2 regions of the Streptomyces sp. NPDC001348 genome follow, and region 2 is predicted to be linked to the other one. Evidence: riboswitches for the same ligand, from Rfam matches in the RefSeq annotation. Region 2 holds a riboswitch; the other holds the start of a gene.
The links. Region 2 has a riboswitch for cobalamin ahead of ACWC21_RS39615 (HoxN/HupN/NixA family nickel/cobalt transporter). Riboswitches for the same ligand answer to the same signal wherever they lie in the genome.
Positions count from the first base shown of each region.

Region 1: it holds a riboswitch for cobalamin, as region 2 does, so the genes downstream of both, ACWC21_RS22520 (cobalamin biosynthesis protein) here and ACWC21_RS39615 (HoxN/HupN/NixA family nickel/cobalt transporter) in region 2, are expected to answer to the same signal.

Region 1 is NZ_JBSFIK010000021.1:86,365-94,139, forward strand. Features, by position in the region: gene ACWC21_RS22515 (cobyric acid synthase) at 1-1,498, opposite strand, end outside; gene ACWC21_RS22520 (cobalamin biosynthesis protein) at 1,495-2,436, opposite strand; cobalamin riboswitch at 2,535-2,654, opposite strand; gene ACWC21_RS22525 (hypothetical protein) at 2,850-3,077, opposite strand; gene ACWC21_RS22530 (anion permease) at 3,112-4,359, opposite strand; gene ACWC21_RS22535 (class II aldolase/adducin family protein) at 4,633-5,301, shown strand; gene ACWC21_RS22540 (alpha/beta hydrolase) at 5,433-6,560, shown strand; gene ACWC21_RS22545 (hypothetical protein) at 6,785-7,775, shown strand, end outside.
Region 2 is NZ_JBSFIK010000066.1:25,959-33,733, reverse strand. Features, by position in the region: gene ACWC21_RS39630 (glycoside hydrolase family 13 protein) at 1-734, opposite strand, end outside; gene ACWC21_RS39625 (LAETG motif-containing sortase-dependent surface protein) at 1,041-1,964, shown strand; gene ACWC21_RS39620 (ArsR/SmtB family transcription factor) at 1,984-2,343, opposite strand; cobalamin riboswitch at 2,424-2,608, shown strand; gene ACWC21_RS39615 (HoxN/HupN/NixA family nickel/cobalt transporter) at 2,638-3,759, shown strand; gene ACWC21_RS39610 (nucleoside hydrolase) at 3,756-4,748, opposite strand; gene ACWC21_RS39605 (hypothetical protein) at 4,965-5,747, shown strand; gene ACWC21_RS39600 (GAF and ANTAR domain-containing protein) at 5,754-6,557, opposite strand; gene ACWC21_RS39595 (GAF and ANTAR domain-containing protein) at 6,689-7,456, opposite strand; gene ACWC21_RS39590 (helix-turn-helix domain-containing protein) at 7,655-7,775, opposite strand, start outside.

The DNA.
Region 1 (7,775 bases), on a different contig from region 2:
CTCCCGGTGGAATGAAGGGCAGTCCTTGCGGCGCGCCCGACTCGATGAGCCGTCGGAGCGCGTCCGTGTCCGCGTGTTGTTCGATCAGGTCGCCCAGCCGGTCGAGCTGCTCCTCGCGCAGCGCGGCGAACGAGGTGTCGGCGGCGGGCACGAAGCGGCGGCCCGCGGCGGCGGCCACCTCGCGCAGGAAGGCCCGCCGGAAGCCGTCCGACTCCAGCGAGCCGTGCCAGTGCGTGCCCCAGGTCTGGCCGACCCGGCAGCCGTCCAGGAACGGCACGCCGTCCGTCACTTCGGCGACCCCGTGGTGGATCTCGTACCCCTCGACCCGCTCGCCGAGGGCTTCCCCGACGGGCCGGGTGAGGGTCTTCTCGCGGGCGAACCGCACGCGGACGGGAAGGACTCCGAGCCCTTCGACCTGACCGGCGCGCGACTCGACCTCGTCCTCGATGTGCTCGCCGAGGATCTGGAAGCCGCCGCAGATGCCGAGGACCGGCCGTCCTTCGGCGGCTCTCCTGCTGATCGCCTTCGCGAGCCCCCGCTCCCGCAGCCACTCCAGCGCCCGCACGGTCCCGCGCGTCCCGGGGATCACCACGAGGTCGGCGTCCGCCAGCTCCTCCGCCCGGTCCACGAACCGCACCACGACACCCGGTTCGGCGGCCAGCGCGTCCACGTCGGTGAAGTTGGACATCAGCGGGATCGCGCACACGGCGACCCGCAGCACGTCCTCGCCGACGGGCGGGGCGGTGTTCGACTCGCGGACCGTTCCCCGAAGTGAGACGCGGAGACCGTCCTCCTCGTCGATGCCGAGCCCGTGCCGGAAGGGCAGCACGCCGTACGTGCGCCGCCCGGTGAGCCCGTGCAGCATGTCGAGGCCGGGTTCCAGCAGGGAGACGTCACCGCGGAACTTGTTGACGAGGAACCCGGCGACGAGCTCCTGGTCCTCGCGGGACAGCAGTGCGACGGTCCCGAAGAACGAGGCGAAGACGCCGCCGCGGTCGATGTCGCCGACGACGAGCACGGGCAGCCGCGCGTTCCGCGCGATGCCCATGTTCACGATGTCGGTCCGCCGCAGGTTGATCTCGGCGGGTGAGCCGGCCCCCTCGCAGATCACCGCGTCATACGTGCCCCGCAGCTCCTCCAGGCACTCCAGCACGGTCCCCAGCAGCCGCTGCTGCCGCCCGCCGTGGTAGCCGCGCGCGCTCAGCTCGCCCACCGGCTTGCCCAGGAGCACCACCTGACTGCTCTGCTCCCCACCGGGCTTGAGTAGCACGGGGTTCATCAGCGCGGTGGGCTCGACGCGGCACGCCTGCGCCTGCATGGCCTGCGCCCGTCCGATCTCCGCGCCCTCGCGCGTCACGAACGAGTTGAGGGACATGTTCTGCGCCTTGAACGGCGCGACCTTGACCCCCTGCCGGACCAGCCAGCGGCAGATCCCGGCGGTCACGACGCTCTTGCCCGCGTCGGAGGTGGTACCGGCGACGAGGAGTCCCCCGCTCATTTCCCACGTCCCTTCACGATGGCGCGCGCGGCGACGGTGGTGCCGAGCGCGAGCAGACCGACGCGCCTGGAGAGCCGTACGGCCCGGTCGATGTCGGGCACGGCGACGGCGCGTCCCTCCGGGTTCAGCACCGGCCGGTGCTCCACCCGCCCCCCATACGACAGCGTCCCGCCCAGCCGCACGCCGAGCGCGCCCGCGAAGGAGGCCTCCACGGGCCCGGCGTTGGGGCTCGGGTGCTTGCCGGCGTCGGCCCGCCAGGCCCGTACGGCTCCGCGCGGGTCGCCGCCGGCCACGGTCGCCAGTGCGGCGGTCAGCCGTGCCCCCGGCCATCCGGCGAGGTCGTCCAGCCGGGCGGAGGCCCACCCGTAGCGCCGGTACCTGGGCGACTTGTGGCCGACCATGGCGTCGAGGGTGTTGACGGCCCGGAAGCCGAGCAGCCCGGGCACCCCGCCCAGGGCGCCCCACACCAGGGCCCCCACGACCGCGTCGGAGGTGTTCTCGGCGACGGACTCCACGACGGCGCGGGCGATCCCGTCGGCGTCGAGTGCCTGCGGATCGCGGCCGCACAGGTGCGGCAGCCGCGCCCGGGCGGCCTCGACGTCCCCGGCCCGAAGGGCGCGGCCGATGCTCCGGGCCTCGCGGGCGAGGGAGGTCCCGCCCACGACGGCCCATGTGGCGGCGGCGGTCAACGCGACGGAGGCGCCGCGGGAGGGACGTACGGCCGCGGCGGCGACGGCTCCCAGACCGGCGGCACCGCCCACGCACACCACGGTGTGCAGCGCGCCCCACCCCCGGTGGTCCCGCCACAGCACCCGCTCCACGGCCGAGGCGGCCCGCCCGAACACGGCGACCGGATGCCCGCGGTGCGGATCACCGAGCAGGTGGTCGCCGAGGAGACCGGCGGCGGCGCCGTACGCGAAGACGCGATCGGCACGCATCGGCTCAGCCGGCCGTGGGGTCGGGCAGCGAAGCGGTGCTGTACCTCGAACGGCAGGCGAGCATGGCGATATGTCCTCACTCAGGGTGTCCGCGCCCTGGTTCGACGAGACCGGCGGCGAGAGTTCCTGGCTCCCGGGGCTTCCTACCCCGGTGACAGTGGCGGGACCGCGCCGGATTCGCACCGGCTTCCTCTCCTGCCGCCGTACATGGCTCCGGAAGTCCACCACGGCCCCGGAAGAGCCGTCAACTTGCCGTTGACCTGCACGGGGAGAGTGTGCTGAGGCCCACACCGGCACGGACGTGGACGGCACGGCGGCATGCGAAAGGCTCCTCCCCGAGGACTTCGGGGAGGAGCCTTGAGACCCCGGCCGGGCTCTGATCAGCGTCTGATCAGGCCCTGACCCGGTCTTGATCAGGCCTTGTGCATGATCAGGTAGATCCCGTAGGCCACCGCCGCCGCACACGCCGCGAAGCACACGTACGCGCCGGTGACGGCGAGCGCGGCCGAGTTCCCCTGGGCGGCGGCGCGCTCGCGGCGCGAGAGGCCGGTGACGCCGAGGGTGAACAGGGCCACCAGGCCGACGGTGACGGCGAGGCTGACGCCGAAGACGGAGCCGATGGCTGCCCAGTCGATCTTCATGTCGGAACTGCTTTCTCTAACCGGGTGCCCGGGGTCAGACGGCGGCGGCCGGCGGGTTCGCCGGGTCGGCGGCGACGGGTGCCGCCGGGGACGGGATCGTGGCCGACAGCTCCTCGGCCACCACGCCCACCGGGGGCGGGGTGACGACGGCGATCGCGGTGGTGACCACGCCGGCCGGTTCCCCGGTCTCGTTGACGTTGGTCGCGTCGACCACCTCGCGGCGGGAGTACTTCCAGATCGCGGCGCTGGAGGCCACGAGGAAGACCGCGACCAGCGCGGTGCCCCAGTCGCCCAGACCGGTGACCGACTCGGCGAGCGCGCCGACCAGTGCGGCGGCCGGGAGCGTCAGCGCCCAGGCGACGAGCATGCGGGTCGCCGTGGACCAGCGGACCACACCACCCTTGCGGCCCAGGCCCGCGCCCATCACGGAGCCGGAGACGACGTGCGTGGTGGAGAGGGAGAAGCCGAGGTGGGAGGAGGCCAGGATGGCCGTGGCCGCGCTGGTCTGGGCGGCGAAGCCCTGCTGCGGCTGAAGCTCCGTCAGGCCCTTGCCCATGGTGCGGATGATGCGCCAGCCGCCGATGTAGGTGCCGAGCGCGATGGCGAGGCCCGCGGAGAGGATCACCCAGGTGGGAGGGTTGGAGCCGGGGGCGATGGTGCCGCCGGCGATCAGCGCGAGGGTGATGATGCCCATCGTCTTCTGGGCGTCGTTCGTGCCGTGGGCCAGGGACACCAGACCGGCCGAGGCGATCTGGCCGGCGCGGTAGCCCTTGCGGGTGGCCTCGCCGTCGGCGTTCTTGCCGATGCCGTAGGAGAACCGGGTGGCCAGCATCGCCGCCACACCCGCGACCACGGGGGCCGCGACCGCCGGGAGCAGCACCTTGGTGACGAGCACGTCACCGTGGACGGCGCCCATGCCGGCGGAGGCGACGGTGGCGCCGATCAGACCGCCCATGAGGGCGTGCGAGGAGCTGGAGGGCAGCCCCACCAGCCAGGTCAGCAGGTTCCAGAGGATCGCGCCGACCAGGGCGGCGAAGATGACCTCGGGACGGATGCCGTTCTCGTCGACGAGACCCTTGGAGATCGTGTTGGCGACCTCCACGGAGAGGAAAGCGCCCACAAGGTTGAGCACGGCGGACATGGCCACCGCGACCTTGGGCTTGAGCGCGCCGGTCGAGATGGTGGTGGCCATCGCGTTGGCGGTGTCGTGGAAACCGTTCGTGAAATCGAACGCGAGTGCGGTTACCACCACAATCGCGAGGATCAGCGAGAAGCTTTCCATTTACCCAGGCAATCGTTCGAAGTCATTGGTCGGTTGACCGTAGGCAACCTGAGTGAACGGAAGGTGAACTGAGATAGGCGTCGAGGTGTCAGAAACGCCTGGTGAAGGCCGTGCGGATGATGTCCGGCGACCCGGCCGGGACCAGAACCTCCAAAAAGGTGCATGACATGGCAAATCAGGCAATACGACTCCGTCATGCGTCGCAGTGACACCGCGTCAGCCGGTCCCCTGGCAGGATCACCGCCATGGCTGAAGAGAGCAGAGATCACCGCCATGGCTGAAGAGAGCAGAGGCGTACGCGAGGCGGAGTCACGGGCCTGGGAGGCGCTGGTCGCCACGGCCCGCCGGACCGTGGCCGACGGACTCGTCGTCGGCACCTCCGGCAACGTGTCGGTGCGCGTCGGCGACACCGTGCTGGTCACGCCGTCGGGCGTCCCGTACGACCGGCTCACACCGCACGACGTGACCGGCGTCGACCTCACCGGACGCCAGGTGCTCGGCACGCTGGTCCCCACCAGCGAACTGCCCATGCACCTGGCCGTCTACCGCACCACCGACGCCCGCGCCGTCGTCCACACCCACGCCGTGCACGCCACGGCCGTCTCGACCCTCGTGACCGAACTCCCGGCGGTCCACTACATGTCCGGCGCCCTCGGCGGCCCGGTCCGGGTCGCCCGCTACGCGACCTACGGCACCGAGGAGCTGGCCGAGAACATGCTCCGCGCCCTCGCCGACCGCTCCGGCTGCCTCCTGCAGAACCACGGCACGATCACCCACGGCGCCGACCTCGACCGGGCCTACGACCGGACCGCCCAGCTGGAGTGGATGTGCCGCCTGTGGCTGACGGCGTCCTCGGTGCCCGGACTGACGCCGTCCCTGCTGACCCCGGAGCAGCTGGCGGCGGCGGGGGAGAGGCTGCGGGGGTACGGCCAGCGGGGGTGAAAGCGACGGCGCACCACCCGCGCCCCGTCCACGGGGATTGAAGGGCGCCCCGCGCTGGAACCCGGAAGGACATGTCACCCCGACCCTTCCTCCCGCTGGCCGGTAAGGCGGCCCCCCGGGACACTGGACCCGTGCGCACCGTCACAGCGGCGGCCTCGGCCGTCACCGCGGTCCTGGCGGCCGGCGCGGCCGGCGTGGCCGTCGGCCGGATCGCCAGCGATGCCGCGCTCAAGGCGGCACCCGGCAGACCGCTGCCCACCGAGCCCCGGCTCACCGTGCACGCCATGACCGCGGACCGGCTCGCACTCACCCGTGACCTGGCCTCCCTGCGCCCCGGCACCTACGGCCTGTCCGGCGCCGGTTCGCACGCCGTCCTCGGCCCCGTCCTGGAGGCCGCCGCGCCCTCACCCGACACCGTCGTACGCCGCCTCGAACGCGTCACCCGCGGCACGCTCGAGCCCGGCGACCAGGTGTGGCTCACCCCCAACCTGTACGTCGGCGACCCGGGCGCCGCCCTGGGGCTCGACCACACCGACGTGGACGTGCCCGGGGAACTCGGCGCGCTGCCCGCCTGGTTCGTGCCCGCCGTGCGGGACACCTGGGTGATCGCGGTGCACGGCCTCGGCACGACGCGGGAGCTCCCCATGAACGTCATGGGGTTCCTGCACGGCCTCCGTCTCCCCGTGCTCGCCGTCTCCTGCCGGGGCGACCTCGGCGCCCCGCGCCCGCCGGACGGCCTGAACCACCTCGGGGAGACCGAGTGGCGCGACGTGGACGCGGCGATCCGCTACGCCGTCCGCCACGGCGCCCGGCGCGTCGTCCTCCACGGCTGGTCCACCGGCGCCACCATGGCCCTGCGCGCCGCCCTCCACTCCGCCACACGGGACCGGGTCTGCGGGCTCGTCCTGGACTCGCCGGTGCTCAGCTGGGAGGCCACGCTGCGCGCCCTGGCCGGGGCCCGGCGCACGCCCGACTTCCTGCTGCCGCTCGCCGTCCGGGCCGCCCAGGGCCGCCTCGGCCTGCGCGCCGAGCACGCCGCGGGGAGCGCCGACCCGGCGCGGCTGAGCGTGCCCACCCTGCTGATCCACGGACCGGACGACGTGGTGGCCCCCTGGGAGTTCTCCCGCCGCCTCGCCGCGCGGCGCGCCGACCGGGTCACCCTGCACACCGTGCGGGACGCCCCGCACGGGGCGATGTGGAACGCCGACCCGAAGGGGTACGAGGAGACCGTACGACGGTTCCTGACGCCGCTGATGTGAACGCCGCCGACAGGCACGCCACCGGTGTGAACACGACCGACGCGATGCCGACCCGCCGCCGCGACGCGGGGGCTGACGACCCGTCCGGCCGTTCCGTTCAAGGCCGTACCACTGGCCGGAACCGCCCTCCTCGGCCCCCGCCGGAGCCCGTGCGTTGGCCCACCCCGTAGCCCGCCGTGACATTCCGTTTGGGTTTTCGGACCGTCAACCGGAAGACTGCACCCGTGACGTCCCGTATCCCGCGCGACTCCAGGCTTCGACTCGTCCGACCGCGACCCCTGGCCGCCGCCCCCCGAGCGATGAACCAGCGGCGCTCGCGCCGCCCCGCACCCCGCCCGCCGGAGGGCACGCCCGCCCCCGCCGAGCTGGCCCGGATGGCGAGATCCCGCCTGGCCGGCGCCGCTCGCGTGGCGCACTGGGCCGACGCCGCCCTCGGCCCGGGCCGCGACGGCGCGACCGCGGACGGCAAGGCCACCCTCTCCGCGGCGACGGCCGAAAGCGCCGCCGCCGAGCTGGGGCTGACCGCCGCTCAGGTCCGGGCGGACTGGGACACCGCCCGCCTCGCCGGCCTCGTGGAGGTGCACGGCGACAGCGCACGCCCCGGCTGGCGCCTGCGCGCCTGGGACCGCGACGACAGCGCCGTCCTGCGCGGCTGGGTCGCCCTCTTCGACGCCTGGTCGCTCGCCTATCCCGAGCCCGCGGAGCACGAGGCCGCCGCCGTCGCCGAGGTCGTCTCGGCCATGCCCCAGGTGCTGTCCTTCCTCCAGCTGTCCGCCGGCCCCGTCCCGGTCGAGCAGCTCCTCGACCTGCTGCAGCAACGGGTCACCGAACTGCGCACCGAGCGCTGCGAGATCTCCTACGGGCCCGAGCCCCGGGCCGTCACCGGCGCCACGCCCGCCGCCCGGCCGACGCAGCCCGCGCCCGACCTCGCCCCCCTGCTCGACTGGGCCCTGCACGCCCTCGCCTCCGTCGGCGCCCTCACCTACGGCGACGGCCAGGCCACGCTCACCCCGCTGGGCAGCTGGGCCGTGTGGGTCAAGCTGGAGCAGATCTGCGTGGCCGCGCAGAGCCCCGCCGGGAACATCGAGCAGGGCGCCGAGGACATGCTGCGCGGCTGCTCCCAGCTCCGCCCCAACGCGGCCCGCGCCGAATACCGCGCCTGGCTCGCCGCCCGCCCTGTCGGCAGCGCCGTCACCGAGCTCATCGACGCCGCCC
Region 2 (7,775 bases):
TAGGGGTGACTGCCGGGCGGCAGGTGCTGCAGCGCCTCCTCTCCGGTCGCGCCCAGGTCGCCGACGTCGCGCAGCGGATCGTCCAGGTCCTTGGCCAGGCCGTGGGCGACGTCGACGCGGAAGCCGTCGACACCCCGGTCGGCCCAGAAGCGCAGGGTGGTGCGGAAGTCGGCGCGGACCTCCTCGTGGTCCCAGTTGAGGTCGGGCTGCTCGGGCGCGAACAGATGGAGGTACCACTGGCCGTCGGGGACCCGCTGCCAGGCGCTGCCGCCGAAGACCGACTGCCAGTCGGTGGGCGGAAGTTCACCCCGCTCCCCGCGTCCGGCGCGGAAGACGTAGCGGTCGCGGGCGGCGGAGCCGGGACCGGCGCGCAGGGCCTCCTGGAACCAGGTGTGCTGGTGGGAGGTGTGGTTGGGGACGATGTCGACGATCACCTTCAGGCCCAGCCGGTGGGCCTCGGCGACCATGGCGTCGAAGTCGTCCAGCGTGCCGAGGCGGGGGTCGACGTCCCTGGGGTCGGCGACGTCGTAGCCGCCGTCGGCCAGTTCCGACGGGTAGAACGGGCTCAGCCACACGGCGTCGGCGCCCAGCGCGGCCACGTGGTGCAGCCGTTCGGCGATGCCCCGGATGTCACCGAGCCCGTCGCCGTCCGCGTCGGCGAAGCTGCGGGGGTAGACCTGGTAGACGACGGCCTGGCGCCACCAGTCGGGATTCCTGGACGAAAGGTCGGTCACATCGGCTCCCTTGGAGAGGACGGCACAGAAAGCCTGTTCACATTGCCGGGAAAGTGAACCTTCACACTATGCGGAACGGATTCTTCCCAGTGTGGCGAGGTTGTAATGGGTCATCAACTGACCTCGAATCAGCGCAGGTTGACAGGGTTCCGCAGGTCGCCTCACCATGTGCTCACACTGTGGCGCATATGACCATCGAGCCCAGCGCTTCCTCTGCTTTCCGCTGCTTCCCTCTGCTTTCCTCTGCCTGTTTCAGGCCGGTTCACACCGTCTGAGACCACCTCAGAACTCCTGATAGGGATACACATGTCCATAGCGAGTCGTGCCACCGCGCGTCGCCTGCTGGGAACGGGCGTCGCGACGCTCGCCCTCTGCGCGGCCTCCGTCGCAGCCTCCTCCGCTGCCTGGGCCGGCGACGGCGGGGACGGCTGGAAGTCCGGCGGCGCCTACAAGCCGGGCACCGGCGCGGGCACGGAGACCGGTACCGAACGCTGCCAGTTCTCGCTGGACGGCACCGGCTTCTACGACTCGGTCAAGGTCGACGACCAGAACCTCAGGCCCACCGAGGACGGCAAGGTCCACATCAAGGTCCGCACCGCCGGTGACGCCTCCACCTGCACCGCCTCGCTGGCCTCCTACGTCGCCCACGGCTCCTCCTTCGGCACCTCCGGCGAGCAGGTCTTCATCGACTTCGACTCCGTGACGGTCAAGCCGGGCCAGACCGACTCCCTCGACATCGCGGTGCCGGACGCCGGCTGCTTCGCGCAGATCGACCTCTACCGGGGTGCGGTGAAGTTCGACGGCAAGCTCGACGCCAAGGACGGCTTCGAGCACGGCGACCTGCCCAAGGGCCCGGACCACCCGGTCATCAAGGACAAGCTGATCGCGGCCTGGAACGGCGGCACGAAGGACTGCACCTCCAACCAGTCCGCCACGCCGACCCCGTCCTCCCCCGCGTCCGTCCCGCCGGCCGAGCCGTCGACCCCGGCCGACGGCAGCGACACCCCGAGCCCGAGCGCCTCGAAGCCGACGTCCGCCACCACGCCGACCCCGTCCGCCTCGGAGTCCAGCCCGGCCGCGGCCACGACGCCCGACGGGGGCGGCGGCGACCTCGCCGAGACCGGTGGCGGCAGCGGCTCCGGCATGATCGTCGGGGGTGCGGCGGTGCTCCTGGCCGGCGGTGCCGCCATCATCGTCGCGACGCGCCGGAAGCGGACGGCACGCGGCTGACCCCCGCGGGGCGGGCCGGTCAGCCCCCGTCGGCCGTGCAGCGCTTCAGCAGCCCCTGCACCTCGGCGTCCACCACCCGGTACCTGACCACCCGCCCCTCCTTCTCACCCTCCACGACCCCCGCCGCCCGCAGCAGCCGCAGAGCCTGGGAGACGGCGGGGTCGTTCATGCCGGTCGCGATGGCCAGATCGGACACGGCGAGCGGCCCGGTGCGGTGCAGGGCGAGCAGCAGAGCGAGCCGCTTGGCGTCGGCGAGCAGGGAGAAACGGTCGGCCCAGGTGCGCACATGACCGGGTTCGCCGATCGCGGCGATGGCGTCGCACACCCGGTGACCGTCGATGGTGCGACGGTCCGCGCGGTCGGCAGGCACGAGATGCATGACGCCATAGTGGCAGGCGCCGTTCTGTGATCTTCCATACCTGCGCAGGTACGCAGCTATGCAGGGAACCGCTTCCGCCCCTACGGTGGGCACGCCGTGGTGCTCGGGAAGTCGATGCGATGTCGACGCGGCCCTCGCCACTGTGATCGGGGAGTTCACGTCCCGTCCGGCATCCGCCGGGCCACTGGTCGTACGACCGGGAAGGCAGGGACGGCGGACGCAACCACCCGTAAGCCAGGAGACCGGCCACGGCAGCTCACGAAGTGATCCACGAGGTGCTGGAGCGTGAACCGGATGACCCTGCCCGCGAAAACCGCCCCGACGACGACGGTGCCCCCCTCCTTCCGGTGGCGGCGCGAGGACACGATCAGAACGGCCGGGCTGCTGGTGGTGATCCTCGCCCTGCACGTCGTCGCGTTCGGCATCCTCTTCCTGCTCGTCGTCCCCGAGCACTACAAGGTCGGCACCAAGGCCTTCGGGATCGGCCTGGGCATCACCGCCTACACCCTCGGCATGCGGCACGCCTTCGACGCCGACCACATAGCCGCCATCGACAACACCACCCGCAAGCTGATGGCCGACGGCAAGCGCCCGGTGTCGGTGGGCTTCTGGTTCGCGCTCGGGCACTCCAGCGTGGTGGTGGTCCTCGCGACGCTGATCGCGGGCGGCACCCAGCTCGCCGGCAAGGTGATGAACGAGGGCTCGCGCACCCACCAGGTCCTCGGCTTCATGGGCACGACCATCTCGGGGACCTTCCTCTATCTCATCGCCGCCCTGAACCTGGTCGCCCTGACGGGCATCCTGCGCGTGTTCAAGGCGATGCGGGCCGGGACGTACGACGAGACGGAGCTCGAAGCCCACCTGGACTCCCGGGGGTTCATGAACCGCATCCTCGGCCGTCTCACGAAGTCGGTCTCCCGCCCCGGCCAGATGTTCCCCCTGGGCTTCCTCTTCGGCCTCGGCTTCGACACCGCCACCGAGGTCACGCTGATGGTGATGGCCGGTTCGGGCGCGGCGGCCGGCCTGCCCTGGTACGCGATCCTCTGCCTGCCCCTCCTCTTCGCCGCCGGGATGAGCCTGTTCGACACCCTCGACGGCACCTTCATGAACTTCGCCTACCAGTGGGCGTTCTCCAACCCGGTGCGCAAGGTGTTCTACAACCTCACCATCACCGGGCTGTCCATCGCCGTCGCCTTCTTCATCGGCACCATCGAGCTGGTCGGCGTCCTGCACGACAAACTCGACCTGCGCGACGGCGTCACCGGCTGGATCGCGGACCTCGACCTGGACAACGTCGGCTACCTCATCGTCGGCCTGTTCGTGGTGGTGTGGGCGGCGGCCCTGACCTACTGGAAGGTGGCCCGGGTGGAGGAACGGTGGGGGGCACCGGCCCCGGCCCCCGCCACCACCGACTAGTCGGCCAGGCGGCTGGGCGGCCAGGGCCGCTCCACGGTCTCCAGGTACAGCTTCACGAACCGGTCGACGTCCACCTCCAAGGCCACGTCCACCAGGGTCTGTTCGCGGACGCCGTCGTGGATCTCGGACTCGCCCGGGCGGGGGCGGCGGTCGACGACGGTCTGGCCCCGGGACGGGCCCGGGGCGAGGGTGACCTCGACGGGCAGCAGGCGGGTGGTGATGCCCTCCGGGTCGGCGACCGCGCAGACCGCGCCCGCGTCGCCGAGGCCGCCCGCCGCCTCGGCCTCGGCGGGGCCGCCCTGCGCCGTCGGCCGGTGGGCGAGCAGTTCGCCGGCCAGCCGGGTGCCGGGCTCGGCGCTCGCCCGCAGCCGCCGCACCTGGCCCCCGTCCACGACGACCTGGTGGAAGACGTCCAGCCCGTACATGGTGATCGGCACCCCGGCGGTGAGCAGGACCGCCGCCGCCTCCGGGTCGTGCCAGACGTTGAACTCGGCGACGGGCGTGGCGTTCCCGGTGGTCACGGCCCCGCCCATGAACACGATCCGCTCGATGTTGCGGGTCACCTCCGGGTGGGTGCGCAACAGCAGAGCGATGTTGGTGAGCGGAGCCGTCGGGACCAGGGTGACCGGGCGGGGCGAGGCGAGGATCTCACGGTGCAGCAGCGTCACCGCGTCCACGGCGGCCGGGGCCCGGGTCGGCGCGGGCAGCCCCAGGTCGCCCATCCCGTCGTGGCCGTGCACGTGCCGTGCCGAGCGGGCCGGCTCGATCAGCGGCCGCTCGGCCCCGCGGGCCACCGGGATGTCCGGCGCGCCGGCCTGCTCCAGCACCGTCAGGGTGTTGCGGACCACCCCGTCGACGTCCGTGTTCCCGGCCACGCACGTCACCGCCCGCAGGTCCAGGTCCGGGTGGCGGACGGCGAACAGCAGGGCCAGGGCGTCGTCGACCCCGGTGTCACAGTCGATGATCACAGGTATGGGCTGACCGGTCACGGTGGACTCCTTCTGTCGTTCCGCCCCCAGGATCAGCCCCGGACGGGGCCCGCGTCACCGGGTCGCGTACTCAGCCGTCCGGCGTTCGGCGACGAGGCCGTCCGGGCCGAAGCGGGGGTCCGGGGGCGGCAGCCCCCAGCAGTGCACGGGGAGCACCCCTCACCCGGACGGCCCGGACCGCTGGTGGACCGCCGGAGGCAGTGGTGCCGTGAGTACATGCCCCGCCCCTCGGTCACCCGCCGCCCCGCCGCCCTCCTGCTCACCGCGGCCACGCTGCTCAGTGCCTCCTCCTGCCTGGTGCGCACCCCGGACCAGGCCCGGGACCCGGTGGCCACCTCGGCCCTGTCACCGGACGGGCAGGACGGCCCCGACCCCGCCCTGACCGGCGACCAGGCCCGGTCCGCCCTGGTCGGCGAGGCCGACCTCGGCGCGCCCTGGGTGCCGTCCGAGGGGGCGGCGACCTGGCGGGACGGGATGCTGAAGGCGACGACGAACGCGGCACCCGACTGTCAGCGGATGCTGGAGGCGCTGTACACCGAGGAGCTGTTCGGCGCGCCGTGGGGCGGCCAGGCCGCCGTGACCGCCCTGGACGACACCGACGACCTCGCCCAGCTGCGCTACCAGGTCGCCGCCCACCGCCCGGCGGACGTGGACCGCGTACTGGCCTGGCTGCGCACGCTGCCGGGCAGCTGCGGACAGTTCCTTGCGACGACCACCCGCGCCGGCGCCGAGGCCGTGCAGGTGGAGGAACTGCCGTTGCCGGCCGTCGGGGACGCCCGGCAGGGCCTGCGGGTCACGCTGACCGGCGAGGCCGACGCGGACGGCGACACACCCGTGCTCAGCGTGGACGTCGCCGCGGTACGCGTCGGGGACCAGTCGATCGTGCTCACCCTCGGCGCGCCCGGCACCGTGCTCCCGGACGACACCGCCCACCGGGTCCTGGAAGTCGGCGCCCAGCGCCTGGCCCAGGTCCGCGACGAAGCCCGCACCCAGGTCTGACCGCCGTCAGGGCCGGTCCCCGTCGAACCGCGTGTGGTGCCCGATCACGTCGTGCGCCACCTCCAGCGCCGTACGCCCGCGGGCGAACGCGTGCCCGCGCAGCCGCGCCAGCGCCTCGCCCGCGTCGACCCCCAGCTGGGCCATGATCATGCCGATGGCCTGCTGGATCGCGCTGTGCTCGGCGGTCAGGCCGCCCAGCCAGACGGGGTCCGGGCGACCGGTCTCCGCATCGTCCCGGAGCAGCGACGTCAACGCCGTGGTCAGGGCGTTCACCAGCAGCCGGGCGGTGTGCAGGTCGGGGCCGGCCAGCTCGCCGGGGCTCGTGCCGTACAGGTCGAGGGTGCCCACGCACACCGTGGTGTCGCCGAGCGGCAGCGAATAGGCCGCCCGGACCCCCACGGCCGTCGCCTGCTGCGCGTACACCGGCCAGCGCGCCACGGCCGGTCCGCCGGTCAGGTCGTCCGCGAACACCGGTGCGATGGTCTCGGCGGCGCACACGCAGGGCCCCTCGCCGAGCGTGGCCTGCATCTCCGCCATGCCGGCCGCCCTGTCGTCGCTCGCCCCGACCAGCACGGGCAGCCCCTCGCTGCGCAGTGACACGCTCGCGCCGGCCACCGGAAGCAGTTCGACGGCGGCCGCGCACAGCCGTCGGGGCAGTTCCTCGGGCGCCGCTCCCCGTACCGCCGCGGCCAGGGCCTGTGCCGGGTCCGCCCGGTGCGGTGCCGTGTTGCCGGCAGCGCTCGCGGGGCGCCGGCCCTGCTCCGGGCCGTCGGAACCGTCCGCGTACGCGCCGTCGTCCCTGGGCCGCACCTCCACCGCCTCCTTCAGTCCCGGCCCGGCCGTCCTCGAAGGGCCCTGAGCAGGTGCCCCTGCCCGCGGGAGGAGTCCCGACTACCCGGGGCCGGGGGCCCGAAACGGCCCTCGGTCTCCCCTGCGAGGGCTCACAGCGCCGAGTCGCGCGGGTGCAGCGGCCGGGGAGTGGGAGGAGTACCGGTGACCTGGGCGACGACCTGCGAGGCGACGTCGCGGAGCTTGACGTTGCGCTGCTGCGAGAGGCGCTTGAGGATCTCCAGGGCCTTGTCGGAGTCGCAGCGCCGCTGCGACATGACGATGCCGAGGGCCTGGTCGATGACCGTGCGGGAGGTGATCGCCCGCTGCAGGTCGGTGCTGAACCGCGTCTGACCGGCGATCTTCAGCGCCACGCCCAGCGCACCGGAGGCGTATCCGGCGAAGACCGCCGCCTGCTCCCGTACCGGCCGGGTGAAGGCCTCACGCTCGCTGGAGTAGAGGTTCATGACGCCGGTGACCCGCTGGCGCGGCGGCGTCAGCGGCAACGAGAGCATGCTGCACATGCCGTACTCGTTGCAGAGGTCCGGGAAGGGGCCGAAGCGGTCCTCCGCCGCCAGGTCCGGGACCTCGTGCGGTGTCCCGGTCCGCAGGGTCGACAGACAGGGCCCGTCGTCGATCTCGTACTGCCGCTGGTCGAACAGTTCCACCTCGGGGTCGCTGGCGGCCGCGGTGGTGGGCTGGTCGCCGCCCTCCGGACTGAGGGTGACGGAGCAGTGGGCGGGGACGGGCAGGGCCTCGGCGGTGAGGGTGACGAGCTCCTCCAGGAAGTCCTCGAGCCGGTCCGACTCCACCAGCAGCGTCTGCAGCCGGGCCAGCACCTGCTCTCCGTGGCCGGCTCGGTCGGTGTGCGCGTCCGTCATGACGAGCCTCCGGGGAAGTCGAACGTCGTACGGCCCTCCGGGTACCCCTCCGCGGCCGCCCGAGCCGCTCCGGACGCATCCGCGGCGCGGACCGCCGCCGCGCTTCACCGCGGGGCAGGCCGAACGCGGACACGAGGGCCCTCCCGCCGGCTCAGCGCCCGCCCGCGTCCGCCGAGCGGGCCGCCTGCGCCGCGCCGCTCACAGCGGCGGCTGGGCCGGGGCGGGGCCGAGGGTGGTGGTCCCGGGAGCGGTGCGGTGGCCCAGGCCCGTCCGGTAGGCGTCCAGCGCGGCCTCCACCCGCCCCGTCCGGCGCAGCAGG